2 regions of the Cryobacterium sp. M23 genome follow, and region 1 is predicted to be linked to the other one. Evidence: predicted binding sites of a transcription regulator. Region 1 holds the regulator's gene; the other holds the start of a gene.
What was found. Region 1 encodes HspR, which represses chaperone genes until heat shock. Its sites were predicted from a motif close to AAGTTGAGTCNNNNNGACTCAACTT; they were not measured.
Positions count from the first base shown of each region.

Region 2: CXY82_RS09515 (ATP-dependent Clp protease ATP-binding subunit) is a predicted target of HspR. The motif match lies at 3,966-3,990, and genes of this name have one in related genera.

Region 1 is NZ_PJJV01000034.1:3,226-10,812, reverse strand. It holds gene CXY82_RS00755 (class I SAM-dependent methyltransferase) at 100-1,236, opposite strand; gene CXY82_RS00750 (heat shock protein transcriptional repressor HspR) at 1,263-1,697, opposite strand; gene CXY82_RS00745 (DnaJ C-terminal domain-containing protein) at 1,700-2,707, opposite strand; gene CXY82_RS00740 (nucleotide exchange factor GrpE) at 2,700-3,320, opposite strand; gene dnaK (molecular chaperone DnaK) at 3,320-5,188, opposite strand; gene CXY82_RS00730 (MFS transporter) at 5,376-6,704, shown strand; gene CXY82_RS00725 (hypothetical protein) at 6,701-7,222, opposite strand; gene dcd (dCTP deaminase) at 7,266-7,587, opposite strand, start outside.
Region 2 is NZ_PJJV01000071.1:81,021-88,607, forward strand. It holds gene CXY82_RS09505 (NAD(P)/FAD-dependent oxidoreductase) at 1-601, shown strand, start outside; gene CXY82_RS09510 (zinc-dependent alcohol dehydrogenase family protein) at 579-1,625, opposite strand; gene CXY82_RS09515 (ATP-dependent Clp protease ATP-binding subunit) at 1,729-3,918, opposite strand; gene CXY82_RS09520 (aminobutyraldehyde dehydrogenase) at 4,159-5,589, shown strand; gene CXY82_RS09525 (primary-amine oxidase) at 5,641-7,578, shown strand.

The DNA.
Region 1 (7,587 bases):
TTCTGGGGGTGCGCAACTCCCTCCCGCATCCCGGGCGTGTCGGCTCCGGCGCCCTGGCGCAAGCCCCCAGGTGCGGGCCTCACGGCGGTCCGGCGCGTCTCAGCGTCCGGTCGAGACCGTGACGGTGAACTTGGCGTTCCGACCGACCTGGTGTGTCGGGCCGACCAATCGCGTCAGCGCGGGGCGATAACCGAGGTGGGTGTTCCACACACTCCACAGTTCACCACCGGGCTGCAACACTCGTCCGGCATCATCGAACAGTTTCAGGGCTATGCCGGCATGGACCGACGAGCCGATGTGAAAGGGCGGGTTCAGCACAATCAGTTCGGCCGAGGCATCCGGTTGGCTCTGGAGCGCGTCATCCCGCACGACCGTGACCCGGTCGGCGAGCGCATTGGCCACCATGGTGGCCCGCGCGGAGGCGACGGCCGCGGCCGACTGGTCGGTGGCGGTCACCCGCAGGGCGGGACGGCGTCGGGCGAGGGTGGCGGCGAGCACCCCGGTGCCGCAGCCGAGGTCGATGGCGCTCCGAGCATCCGTTTTCATGCGATCAAGGAACTCAAGCAGGTAGCGCGTCCCGATATCGACGGTCGCGCCGGCAAACGCAGCCCCGTGGGCGCAGATCGTGAGTCCCAGGTCAGCGTGCTCCACACAATTCGGCCAGGTGGACATCGTCGGCTGAGTTGCGGAGACAATCGAGGCCGCTGCCCTGAGTACCCGCGACTTCTGCCGGGCCGACGAGACCTGCAGCTCGCCGAAGTGCCGGCGGAGCACCGCGTTCATGGTCGGCGTCATGTGCTTGATGCGTCCGCCGGCGATCACCACCACATCCGGTGCCGCGAAACGACGGATGGCGTCGGCGAACTCATCGAGCGCCGCCAGACTGCGCGGCAGCTGGATCAGTACCACCCGCGCGTTCGCCAGCAGTTCTTCGCCCAGGATGAAAGAGCGGTAGGAATCGACGAGTCCGGCGTCGGCCGCATTCAGGGCGAGGGCCAACTCCCCGGAGAGGACATCCTGGTGCACCCGGATTCCCCGGGCCCCGGCCAGTGCGGCCGCGCCCAGGGTGAGGGCGCCATAGCGGTCCTCGATCACCACGACCTCGCCGGATCCTGCCTCGGCCAGCACGCCCGCCGCCTCGTCGAGGATCAGGCGGTCGCTCGCATCCACGGCGAAGAGATTGTCCGCTTCCACGTCGGGGAAACGCCGCAGGCGGTCAAAGGAAAAATCAGGCATTGCCTCAGGCTAGCCCGCAGGTGCGGCTACTTCTCGTCGCCGATCGGGCGGGAACCCAGGGGGCGCCAGATCACGATCTGGTTGGACCGGCGCGTGCGCGTACCGGCCCGCATCGAGATGACCTCACCGGCCGAGCCGGCCGCGAAGACGCGGCGGCCCGGACGGTTGAGCAGTTCATCGGCCAGCGCAGACTCCAATTCGCGCAGCCGCGATTCGAGCGTGCGCACGTGGTCCTCGAGGTCAATGATGCGACGGATGCCTTCCAGGCTCACACCCTCGGCACCGAGCTCCGCGATCTCGCGGAGCTTGGCCACATCCCGCATCGAGTACCGGCGAGACCGACCGGGGGTGCGGTCGGGACTCACCAGTCCCAGGCGATCGTATTGGCGCAGCGTTTGCGGGTGCATGCCCGCAAGCTCGGCGGCCATCGAGATTACGAAAACCCGGGTGTTCTCGTCCACCGTCAGTCTCTCGCCTTCGCGAGGAGTTCGTCGCGCGGATTCTCCTTCGGCAGTGCTTCCGCGAAGGCCGCGAGTTTTTCCTCGGCGTCCTTCGACAGATGAGACGGAACGGCAACCTGAACCTCCGCCAGCAGGTCCCCGGTGCCCTTGGGCGTCACGACGCCACGCCCCTTGACGCGCAGCACGCGCCCGCTCGGGGTGCCCGGGGCGATGCGCAGTTTGACCGGCGCTCCGCCCAACGTCGGCACCTCGATAGTGGCGCCGAGCGCGGCCTCGACGAACGTGACCGGCACGGAGACCCGCAGGTTCAGCCCGTCGCGTTCGAAGACCGGGTGCTTGCGCACGTTCACCGTGAGTACGATGTCGCCGGACTCGCCGCCGTCGGGGCTGTGCTGCCCCTGGCCGCGGAGCTTGATCTTCTGCCCGTCGGCCACCCCGGCCGGGATCTTCACCTTGATGGCGCGGCCATCCTGCGTTTGCAGGGTGATCTGGTCACCGTGCGTGGCCGTGATGAAGTCGACCGTTGTCGACGCGATCACGTCGCGGCCGCGAGTCGGCCCGCCGTAGCCGCGGAACCCGCCGCTCGAGGTGCCGAAACCGCCGCCACCCTGACCGCGGCCGAACATGCCGCCGAGGAGGTCGTCGAAACCGCCCCGCTCATAGGAGTAGCCGGGCTGTTGTTGCCGCGCGCCCCCACCGAACATGCCTCCGAAGACATCGTCGAAGCCTCCGGCCTGCCCGCCACCGGGGCGTGGGGCGGTGAAGCGGGCCCCACCGCCCATCGCGCGCACAGCATCGTATTCCTTGCGTTGGGCAGGGTCACCGATCACCGAGTGTGCCTCGCTGATCTCCTTGAACGTCGCCTCGGCCGCAGGGTTGCCCGGATTGGAGTCCGGGTGGTACTTGCGGGCGAGCTTGCGATAGGCCTTCTTCAGCTCGGCCGGGGTGACGTCCTTTGACACACCCAGGACCTTGTAAAAGTCCTTATCGAACCAGTCCTGGCTAGCCATCGCTCGGTACCTGCACGACGACCTTGGCCACGCGCAGGAGCGACGAGCCGAGGAAGTAGCCGGTCTCGATCACGTCACCGACGGTCTCCGACTCGATGCCCGCGGTGGGCAGCTGGAAGATCGCCTCGTGGATGGTCGGATCGAACGGTTCGCCGACCGTGCCAAAGGACTTCACGCCCAGGCGCTCGACGCTCCCCCGCAGTTTTGCGGCGATCGTGCTGAACGCCGAGTCTTCGACCAGGTCGCCGTGCTTCTCAGCGCGGTCGAGATCGTCGAGCACGGGAATCAGGCCCTTGACGACATCCACGGTGACGCGCTCACGCTCGACCTCGCGGTTGGCCTCGGTGCGGCGACGGTAGTTGGCGTACTCCGCGGTGACCCGCTTGAGGTCGGCCAGGTGCTCGCTCGTGGGCTCATCGACTTCCCGCGTGGCGGCATCCAGGATGTCTTGGACCGTCAACTCGTCCTCTTCGATACCCTCGGCGGACACCTCGTCGATGTCCTCGACACTCACACCTTCGGCTTCCGCCTCGGCGTCGGCCCCGGGGGCACCCTCAGTGGATGCCCCCTCGTCAAACGGCTCGTCGCCAGGACGCTTGTTGTCGTCTGCCATTACTTCTTGACCTCGTCTTCGTCGTCGACGACCTCGGCGTCAACCACGTCTTCGTCCGAGCCGGCCGCGTCGGCGGTCGGCTCGGAGTCGGTTGGGGCACCGGCCGCGGCATCCGCCTGGCTGGTCTTGTAGATGGCCTCGCCGAGCTTGCCCTGGCTCTCGTTGAGCTTGTCGAAGGCCGTCTTCACGGCCGCATCGTCGTCGCCGACGAGAGCGGCCTTGAGGGCGTCGACGTCGGCCTGAACCTCGGACTTCACGTCCTCGGGCAGCTTCTCGTCGTTCTCCTTGATCAGCTTCTCGATCGAGTAAGCGAGCTGCTCCGCCGTGTTGCGGGTCTCGGCTGCCTCGCGACGGCGCTTGTCCTCGGCGGCGTGCTCTTCGCCCTCGCGCACCATGCGCTCGATGTCTTCCTTCGCGAGCGAGGATCCGCCCGTGATGGTCATCGACTGTTCCTTGCCGGTGCCCTTGTCTTTGGCAGACACGTGCACGATGCCGTTGGCGTCGAGATCGAAGGTAACCTCAACCTGCGGGATGCCGCGCGGGGCCGGCGCGATGCCGGTCAGCTCGAACGTGCCGAGGTTCTTGTTGTCGCGGGTGAACTCGCGCTCGCCTTGGAAGACCTGGATCGCGACGGACGGCTGGTTGTCGTCGGCTGTGGTGAAGGTCTCGCTGCGCTTGGTCGGGATGGCCGTGTTGCGCTCGATCAGGCGCGTCATGATGCCGCCCTTGGTCTCGATGCCGAGGCTCAGCGGGGTGACGTCGATGAGCAGAACATCTTTGCGCTCACCCTTCAGCACGCCGGCCTGCAGTGCGGCGCCAACGGCGACGACCTCGTCCGGATTGACGCCCTTGTTCGGGTCCTTGCCACCGGTCTCGGCCTTGACGAGCTCGTACACGGCGGGCATGCGGGTGGAGCCACCGACGAGAACGACGTGGGCGATATCTTCCACCTTGACCCCGGCTTCACGGATGACGTCCTGGAACGGCTTCTTCGTGCGGTCGAGCAGGTCTTCGGTCATCTTCTCGAACTGGGCGCGAGTAAGCGTCTCGTCGAGGTTGGCCGGGCCATTCTCGGTCAGGGAGAGGTACGGCAGCTGGATGCTCGTCGACATGCTGCTCGAGAGTTCCTTCTTGGCCTGCTCGGCGGCTTCCTTGAGGCGCTGCTTGGCGATCTTGTCCTTGGAGACGTCGACGCCGGTGGTTTCCTTGAACTTCTTGATCAGGTGATCGACGATGCGCTGATCCCAGTCGTCGCCGCCGAGGCGGTTGTCACCGGCAGTCGACCGCACCTGAATGGTGGAGAAGTCGTCGTCCTTGCCTACCTCGAGGAGGGAGACGTCGAAGGTTCCGCCGCCGAGGTCGAAGACCAGGATGAGCTCGTCTTCCTTGCCACGGTCGAGGCCGTAGGCAAGTGCGGCCGCGGTCGGCTCGTTGATGATACGCAGCACGTTAAGGCCGGAGATCTCGCCGGCCTCCTTGGTGGCCTGGCGCTCGGCATCGTTGAAGTACGCGGGAACGGTGATGACGGCATCCGTCACCTTGTCGCCCAGGTACGCCTCGGCATCGCGCTTGAGCTTGGCCAGGATGCGGGCCGAAACTTCTTGCGGGGTGAACTTCTTGTCGTCGATGGCGACATTCCAGTCGGTGCCCATGTGGCGCTTGACCGACGCGATGGTGCGGTCGACGTTGGTGACGGCCTGGCGCTTGGCGGTCTCGCCGACCAGCACCTCGCCGTCTTTGGTGAAGGCGACGACGGACGGTGTGGTCCGGAAGCCTTCGGCGTTTGCGATGACGGTGGGTTCTCCACCTTCGAGGACGGCCACCACAGAGTTGGTGGTTCCGAGGTCGATGCCTACTGCACGGGCCATGTGTGCGTTCTCCTTTAAAGTATGTTCTCAGCTCGATTTCACAGAGTTGAGTGGTGCTGGCTCAAGTGTGCCAGTGTCCCAAATCTAAAGTCAAGCCACGCACCTGAGAGTTGAGCGTGAACGACTCAACTTTGAGATTTCGTGCAATCGATGGTCTCCGGCCCCCCGCATCCACTAGCCTCAGCGCATGACCGGGATCGCGGAGCAGGGCAGCACGGATGCCCGGGAGCTGCCAGACAAAACGAGCAGACGCCGCGTAGTGGCCTGGAGCTTCTGGGACTGGGGCTCTGCCGCGTTTAATGCGGTGGTCACCACCTTCGTCTTCACCGTCTACATCACGGGCAGCTCGTTCGGCGACAAAGACGTCATTTCCGCCCAGCTCGGCTGGGCCCTCGCTATCGCCGGCTTGCTGGTAGCCGTGCTGGCCCCGATCACCGGACAGCGCTCGGACACCTCCGGGCGGCGCAAGCTGTGGCTCGGCGTCAACACGTTCATCGTGGTGGGCCTCACCGCGGCGATGTTCTTCGTGGAGGCGTCACCGAGCTTCCTGCTGCTCGGCCTCGTTCTGGTGGCCGCCGGCAACGTCTTCTTCGAGTTCGCCAGCGTCAACTACAACGCCATGCTGTCCCAGGTCTCGACCGCGCGCACCATCGGCAGGGTCAGCGGTTTCGGTTGGGGCATGGGCTACATCGGCGGCATCGTGCTGCTGCTCATCGTGTACTTCGGTTTCATCAGCCCCGACGTGGGTCTGTTCGGGGTAACCAGCGAGAACGGCCTCTCGGTGCGGGTCACGATGCTCATCGCGGCCGCCTGGTTCGGCCTGTTCGCCCTGCCGGTGCTGTTCTCGGTTCCCGAATACCGTTCTCCCGCCGCGGTGCGCCGGCCCCGGGTGAGCTTCCTCCGTTCTTACATCGTGCTCGGGCAAGACATCATCCGGCTCTGGAAGACCAGCCGCCAGACGGTGTACTTCCTGATCGCGAGCGCGATCTTCCGCGACGGCCTGGCCGGGGTTTTCACCTTCGGCGGGGTGCTCGCGGCATCCGTCTTCGGATTCTCACCCGGCGAGGTGATCATCTTCGCTATCGCCGCCAATGTCGTGGCGGGCGTGGCCACCATCATCGCCGGCGCGCTTGACGACCGGGTCGGCGCAAAGCCGATCATCGTGACCGCCCTGATCGGCCTGATCGTGTTCGGCAGCATCGTATTCCTGCTGCACGACGGCGGTCAGATCGTGTTCTGGACCGCCGGCCTCGCCTTGACGCTCTTCGTCGGGCCGGCCCAGTCGGCCAGCCGCACCTTCCTGGCACGCCTGATCCCGGCCGGCCGGGAGGGCGAGGTCTTCGGGCTCTACGCCACGACGGGCCGCGCGGTGAGCTTTCTGGCGCCGACCATGTTCGCCCTGATGGTGACGATCTTCGGCGAAACCTATTGGGGCATCCTCGGACTCATGTTGGTTTTGCTCGTGGGGCTGCTTCTCCTGCTGCCGGTGAAGGCCCGCCAGGACCAGATCGGCTAACGGATGCGGGTGGCCTCGTTGTGCTCGACCAGCACCCAGGTGGAACCTTCGTCGTTGGAGACCCAGCCCTCCCAGGCGTAGGCGTCAGGTGTGATCGAGACGAAGTTCCAGCGGATCGGGCGGCCGTCGGTGCCCGTGCCGTCCTGGCGCAGGCCGTTGCGGTGGGGGGTCGCCACGAGGTGGCAGTACTCGCCGGATGCCGGGGCGAAATAGCTGACCCGCCACACGCCGGCGTAGGAATCATAGACTCGCACGGCCGTGGCGACGGTCTCGAAGCCGGTCGGGTGCGAGTCGCTCACGACGACCTCGACGTCTTGCACCGCACGCCCGTCGAGCACGAAGTCGACGATCCAGGTGAATTCGCGCCCGGTCCATTCGCCGGTCGTCTCGTCGAGGCGGGACCCGGTGGCGGCCCAGGCGCCGACCAGCTGGCCGAAGCGGCGCATCCGCCCCGGGTAGTCGGGTGTCGGTCCCGGCGCGACGAGCGCCTCGGCAAAGCTGGGCACGGATGTGGTCATGGGCCGATTTTACCGGGCGCGTGTTGCATGCGTGTGAACCGGGCTACTCGGCTCCGGTGGTCGATCCCGTCGAGGCCTCCCGCACATCCGTGCAGTGGAAGTTCTGGAACGACCGCGACGCGGTCGGCCCGCGCTGGCCCTGGTAGCGGGAGCTGTATTCGCTTGAGCCGTAGGGACGTTCGGCGGGCGAACTCAGCCGGAAGAAGCAGAGCTGACCGATCTTCATGCCGGGCCACAGCTTGATCGGCAGGGTGGCGACGTTGCTCAACTCGAGCGTCACGTGGCCGGTGAAACCGGGATCGATGAAGCCGGCGGTCGAGTGGGTGAGCAGGCCGAGCCGGCCGAGCGAGCTCTTGCCCTCCAGC
Region 2 (7,587 bases), on a different contig from region 1:
GCCCCATATTTTCGCGGTCGGCGACGCGAACGGCCGGGACATGCTCGTACAGGCGGCCCAATTCGAGGGCGAGGCCGCGGCCGAGAACGCGGTGCTGGGCGCCAATCGCAGAACGCCGCACCACCTGCTCCCGGCCGGCGGTTTCACCGACCCCGACTACGCGGGCGTGGGCTTCACCGAGGAGGAGGCCAGGGCTCGCGACCCGCACTGCGTCGTCGCGACAGTGCCCTACGCCGAACTCGACCGCGCTGTGATCGACGGCCGGGAACCCGGCTTCCTCAAGCTGATCGCCGACCGGCGGCGGGAGCTGATCCTCGGCGCCCATGCCACCGGGGAGAACGCGGTCGAAGTGATCCAATCCGTGACGACGGCGATGGCCGCCGGCGTCGACGTCGCCACTCTGGCCCGGGTGCGCTTTGCCTACCCCACCTACAGTGCCGTCATCGGCCTCACGGCCCGTCGACTACTGCTGGAAGCGCCGAAGCCGGCCGCGGTGATCCTGCCCGTCGCGGTGATCCTGCCAGTCGCGGTGATCGAGCCCGTCGAGATTCCCGTCCCGACACATGTGATCTCCGTGCCTACGGGAGCAGCATCACCTTGATGGCGCGGCGCTCGTCCATGGCGGCGTAGGCCTCGGCGACCTCGGCCAGCGGCAGCTGCAGGTCGAACACGCGGCCGGGGTTGATAGCACCCGAGAGCACTTCCGGCAGCAACTCTTCGACGTAGCCGCGCACGGATGCGACGCCGCCGTTCAGGCCCACGTTCCGCCCGAACAGCGGGCGAACCTCGATCGGTCCGCCGGTGGGCACGCCCACGTAGCCGACCATTCCGCCGGGACGGGCCGACGCGATGGCCTGCTCCATCGACTCCTTGGTGCCGACGCACTCGAGCACGCAGTCCGCGCCGATGCCGTCGAACAGCTCACGGATGCGGGCCACGCCGGCCTCGCCGCGCTCCTCGACGATCTCGGTCGCGCCGAACTCGCGGGCCACGAGCTGCCGTTCGGGGTGACGCGACATGGCCACGATCCGGGAGGCCCCGAGCCGCTTGGCCGCGATGATGGCGCAGAGGCCGACCGCGCCGTCGCCGACGACGACGACCGTGCTGCCCGCGGTCACACCGGCGGAGACCGCGGCGTGGTGGCCGGTGCCCATGACGTCGGCGAGGGTCAGGAGACCGGGAACCTGGGCGTCGGTGGGCAGGGTCGGCGTCGCAACGAGCGACCCGTCGGCGTGCGGCACGCGCACTTTCTCGCCCTGGGCGCCGTCGGCGAAGCCGCCGAGCTGGTCGTCCGAGCCCCACCAGCCGCCGTTCAGGCAGGAGGCGCTGGTGCCGTTCTGGCAGTTGATGCAGGTGTTATCGCAGTCGTAGAACGGCGCGATGACGAAGTCGCCGACCTTGACCCGGCTGACGTCGGCGCCGATTTCCTCGACGATACCGACGAACTCGTGGCCGATTCGTTTCGGCTCCTCGGTGGGCTGGATGCCGCGGTAGGGCCAGAGATCTGAGCCGCAGACGCAGGCTGCGACGACGCGCACGATGGCGTCACCGCCGGTGGAGAGAATCGGATCGGATACTTTTTCGAGGCGGATGTCCCGTTCCCCGTAAATCACTGTTGCACGCATGCTTCGACCCTATGCCAGCCCCCTGACCGTCACCGGGGCAGGGGCCCGTTCCGTCGTATTCCCGCCGAATTCCGCTGGACGCGAAATCCGGCGACGGACAGAGCTACAGCAGCGCGTCGTCGTCGAGGTCGGCCGGGTCCACGACCAGCACCGGGGCGGATGCGACGCTGAGCGATTCCCCGTCCGGCGCCAGATCCACCCGCACCGTCTCGCCGTCCCGCACGGCGCCCGACAGGATCGCGGTCGCCAACCTGTCGTCGATCTCGGTCTGCATCAGCCGCCTCAGCGGGCGCGCACCGTAGATCGGGTCGTAGCCGCGTTCCGCCAGCCACGTGCGGGCATCCGGGGTCACGCCCAGCTCGAGCCGCCGCTCGATCAGCCGCTTCTCCAGCCGGTCGACGAGCAGCCCGACGATCTGGCCGAGCTCCGCCATCGACAGCGATTCGAACACGACGATGTCGTCGAGACGGTTGACGAACTCGGGCTTGAACGTCTTGCGCACGAGTGCCTGCACGGCCGCCTCCTTCTCGTCCCGGCTGAGCACCGGGTCGATCAGGAACGCCGACCCGAGGTTCGAGGTCAGCACCAGGATCGTGTTGCGGAAGTCCACGGTGCGGCCCTGGCCATCCGTGAGCCGGCCGTCGTCGAGCACCTGCAGCAAGACATCGAAGACCTCCGGATGAGCCTTCTCAACCTCGTCGAACAAAATCACCGAATACGGGCGGCGGCGCACGGCCTCGGTCAGCTGCCCGCCCTGCTCGTAGCCGATATAGCCGGGAGGTGCCCCGACCAGACGGGACACGGAAAACTTTTCCCCGTACTCGCTCATGTCGATGCGCACCATCGCCTTTTCGTCGTCGAAGAGGAACTCGGCGAGCGCCTTCGCCAGCTCCGTCTTGCCCACGCCGGTCGGCCCGAGGAAGAGGAACGAACCGGTCGGCCGGTCCGGGTCGGAGATGCCGGCCCGGCTGCGGCGCACGGCGTCGGCGACCGCGCGCACGGCCTGCTTCTGCCCGACCAGGCGGTGCCCGAGCTCACCCTCGAGGTTCAGCAGCTTCTCCGTCTCGCCCTGCAGCAGCCGCCCTACCGGAATGCCGGTCCACATCGCGACCACGGCGGCGATGTCCTCCGCGGTGACCTGGTCACCGACCATCCGCGGCCCATCCTGCTCGGTCTGCTCCGCTTCGGCGAGTTCCCGTTCGATCACCGGGATGTCGCCGTACAGCAGCCTAGAAGCCTTCTCCAGGTTGCCCTCGCGCTCGGCCACCTCGGCCTGGCTGCGGGTGCTCACCAAGCGCTTCCTCAGATCGCCGATCCGGTTGAGCGAGGAACGCTCCTTGTCCCAGCGGTCCTGCAGTTCAGCAAGGGCCACCGTGTATTCGGCAAGGTCAGCACGCAACTTCCCCAGGCGAGCCTTAGAGGCGTCGTCCTTCTCTTTTTTCAGCGCGAGCTCTTCCAACTCCAGCCTCTGCACCCTGCGACGCAGTTCGTCGATTTCCACGGGAGCGGAGTCGATCTCCATCCGCAGCCGGCTGGCCGCCTCGTCGATCAGGTCGATGGCCTTGTCCGGCAGCTGGCGGGCGGTGATGTACCGGTTGGAGAGGGAGGCCGCGGCCACCAGCGCCGAGTCCGCGATCGACACCTTATGGTGGGCCTCGTAGCGCTCCTTGAGCCCGCGCAGGATGGCCACGGTGTCTTCCGCACTGGGCTCGTCGACCAGCACCGGTTGGAACCGGCGCTCGAGGGCGGCATCCTTCTCGATGAATTCGCGGTACTCGTTGAGAGTGGTCGCACCGATCAGGCGCAACTCGCCGCGGGCGAGCATGGGCTTGAGCATGTTGGAGGCCGCCACGGACCCTTCGCCGCCGCCGGCACCCATCAGGGTGTGCAGCTCGTCGACGAAGGTAATGATCTGCCCCTGCGCGTCGTTGATTTCCTTGAGCACGGCCTTGAGCCGCTCCTCGAACTCGCCGCGGTACTTGGCCCCCGCCACCAGGGCCGCCAGGTCGAGGGAGACCAGCTGCTTGCCCTTGAGGGAGTCGGCCACATCGCCGGCCACGATGCGCTGGGCCAGTCCCTCCACAACGGCGGTCTTGCCCACGCCGGGTTCACCGATCAGCACCGGGTTGTTCTTGGTGCGGCGGGTGAGCACCTGACTGACCCGCCGAATCTCCGCGTCCCGCCCGATCACCGGGTCAAGCTTGCCGGTCCGGGCGATCTCGGTGAGGTTGACGCCGTACTGCTCCAACGCCGTCTTCGCTTCTTCCTGGGGCGGTTGCTGACCTGCTTGCATCGGAAGATCCTCTCTCGGGCCGGCCGCTCGCGCCGCAGGTCGGCAAAAAGCTGAGCCTGTTGGACTCAAGTTTAGGGGACATCGAGAAAACGCGCCAGCGGTCCGGAGACAACTCGGCGGTGCTACGGCGGCGGCCCCATCACGACCCAGTTTTCGTCCGGGTATCCGAATTCCTCCGTCGGATGCCATACTTACCGAACAAAAGACCCGTTTCTACACTCAGCGCAGAGGATCAGACCCGTGGCCACCCCCACCCTTAAAAACTTCATCAACGGCCACTTTGTCACTCCCTCCGGCACCGAGCTGCTCGACATCGTCGATCCCACAACGGGACGCCGGGTTGCCCGGGCCCCGATCTCCACCGCGGCCGACGTCGACGACGCGATGACCGCCGCGAAGACCGCCTTCGGCACCTGGGGCCGCACCACTCCCGCCGAGCGGCAGCGCGCGCTGCTTCGCCTCGCCGACGCGATCGACGCCGAGAGCGACGCCATCGTGGAGGCCCAGCACCGCAACACGGGCCAGCCTCGCGCCACGATCGCCGTTGACGAGGTCGCGGCCGGCGCCGATCAGCTCCGCTTCTTCGCCGGTGCCGCCCGACTGCTCGAGGGCAAGTCCGCCGGTGAATATCTGCCCGGCATGACTTCCTGGGTACGCCGCGAACCGATCGGCGTGGTCGGGCAGGTCACCCCGTGGAACTTCCCCTTCCTGATGGCCATCTGGAAGATCGGCCCCGCGCTGGCGGCCGGCAACACCCTCGTGCTCAAGCCCAGCGACACCACCCCGGAGTCGACCCTCGAACTCGCCCGGATCAGCCAGGGCATCCTCCCCGACGGCGTGATGAACATCGTGCTCGGCAACGGCGGCACCGGGGCCGCGATCGTCGAGCATCCGGTACCCGGCCTGGTCTCGATCACTGGCAGCGTGCGGGCCGGTATGGCCGTCGCCGCCGGCGCCGCGAAGACGCTCAAGCGGGCACATCTCGAGCTCGGCGGCAAGGCGCCGGCCCTGGTCTTCGCCGGCGTCGACGTCAGCGTGACCGCCGCCGCCATCGCCGACTTCTCCTTCTATAACGCCGGGCAGGACTGCACGGCCATCACGCGAGTGCTCGTGCACGAGTCCATCCATGACGAGTTCGTCGACGCACTCGTCGCCGAGGCCCGCAGCCGCACTACCGGGTCGGCCGACGACGCCGACAACTACTTCGGGCCGCTCAACAACGTCAACCATTTCGGCGACGTCTTGCGCAAGGTCGCGGCCCTGCCCGACCACGCTGTCATTGCCACCGGCGGACACCAGGTCGGCACCGAGGGCTTCTTTTTCGAGCCCACAGTCGTCACGCAGGTGCGCCAAACGGATGCGATCGTGCAGGAGGAAACGTTCGGCCCGGTGATCACGGTGCAGCCCTTCAAGTCGGAGGAGCACGCGGTCACGCTCGCGAACGATGTCAACTACGCGCTCGCCTCCAGCGTGTGGACCCTCGACCACGCCACGGCCATGCGGGTCTCCCGCGACCTCGACTTCGGCGCGGTGTGGATCAACACCCACCTCCTGCTGACCGCCGAGATGCCACACGGCGGTTTCAAGCAGTCCGGATACGGCAAAGACCTGTCGATGTACGGCGTCGAGGACTACACCCGGATCAAGCACGTGATGAGCGCGCTGGAATAAACACGGGTCTCGACAGGCTCGACCACCGCCAACGAGAACAGAGGCCCCTCGATGACTTTCCATCCGCTCGACCCGCTCTCCGCCGCTGAGTTCACCTCCGCCGTCGCCATCCTCGCCCGCGAGCGCGGCGTCGCCGACGGGTGGCGGTTCACTTCGATCGAGCTGGTCGAGCCGCCCCGGAGCGCCGTCGCCGAGTTCACAGCCACCAGCGCGGTTCCCGACCGACGCGCACGGCTGGTCGTGCTCCACCGCGCCGAGAACACCACCTGGGTGAGCGTCGTCTCACTCACGACCGACGCCCTGCTCGAGTGGGAAACGGTGCCGGGGATGCAGGCGAACTTCACCGTCGACGAGTGGGAGGAAGCCGACGCCGCCCTTCGCGCCCACCCCGACGTGATCGCCGCTCTCGCCCGCCGGGGCATCACCGACCTCGACCTGGTCTTCATCGACACCTGGACCTACGGCGACGCGGTAATCCCCGACCGGTATCGCGGCCGCCGCCTGGGCTGGTCAGACGTCTGGGTCCGGGCGTCCACCGACGCCAACCCCTATGCGGGACCGGTCAGCGGCCTGCACTTCGTGCTCGACGTCAACACCATGGAACTGCTCGAGGTGGAGGACTCGTTCACGGTCGAACCGCCGGCGGGAATGGGCGAATACGTGCCGCACCTGGTGCCCCGGCGCATCCGGGATCGAAGCCCGCGCCCGCCGCTCACCCCGCTCGACATCGGGCAGCCCGACGGCCCGAGCTTCACGCTCGACGGCAACCTGGTCGAGTGGCAGAACTGGTCGCTCCGGGTGGGCTTCAACTACCGCGAGGGCATGACCCTGCACACCGTGGGCTACCGGGACGGCGGCCGGGTGCGGCCCATCGCCAACCGGTTGTCGTTCGCGGAGATGGTCGTGCCCTACCGCGACCCCAGCGTCGACCATTTCCGTCGCACCGCCTTCGACATCGGCGAGTGGGGCCTCGGCTTCATGACCACCTCGCTCGAGCTCGGCTGCGACTGCCTCGGCGAAATCCGCTACCTCGATGCCGTGCTGCACAACAGCAAGGGCGAGCCGTACAGCATCCCGAACGCGTTCTGCATCCACGAGGAAGACAACGCGGTGCTCTGGAAGCACGTCGACCACAACGGCAGTGCCGAGGTGCGACGGATGCGCCGGCTCGTCGTGTCCTTCCACGTCACGGTCGCGAACTACGAGTACCTCGTCTGTTGGCGCTTCTACCAGGACGGCAACATGGAATGCGAGGTGCGCGCCACCGGGATCATGGTGGTGACGCACCTCGACGAGGGCCAGCCGCACCCCAACGGAACCCTGGTCGACACGCGCACCTACGCGCCGTTCCACCAGCACTTCATCGTGGCCCGGATGGACCTCGACGTCGACGGCCGCGAGAACACGGTGTTCCGCACCGAGACGCAGGCCGAGCCGATCAGCGCCGCAAACCCGCTTGGCCTCGCGATCACCCAGCTGAACACCCCGATCGAGACCGAGGGGTTCGACGACTACAACTGGGACACCCAACGGGCCTGGAAGGTCGTGAACGAGAACTCGCTCAACGGCCTCGGCACCCCTGTGTCCTACAAGCTGGTGCCCGGCGGAGCCATCCCGTCCTTCTTCGACCAGGCGGCGCCTGCCCTCCAACGCGCCCAGGTGATCGGGCACACGGTCTGGCTCACCCCGAACGACGAGTCCGAACGCTGGCCCTGCGGCGAGTTCGTCAATCAGAGCGCGGTCGACCACGGCCTGCCCGAGTGGATCCAGGCTCGCCGGCCGGTGCGGAACGCCGATATCGTGCTCTGGTACGTCTTCGGTATCCACCACATCACCCGACCGGAAGAGTGGCCGATCATGCCGGTCGACACCGTGTCGTTCTGGCTCAAGCCGGTCGGCTTCTTCGACCGCAATCCGTCGCTCGACGTGGAACGCAGCCCGGCGCACTGTGCGCCGGGCGAGCACGCCGGGCATGACCATGAACCATGAACATGACCA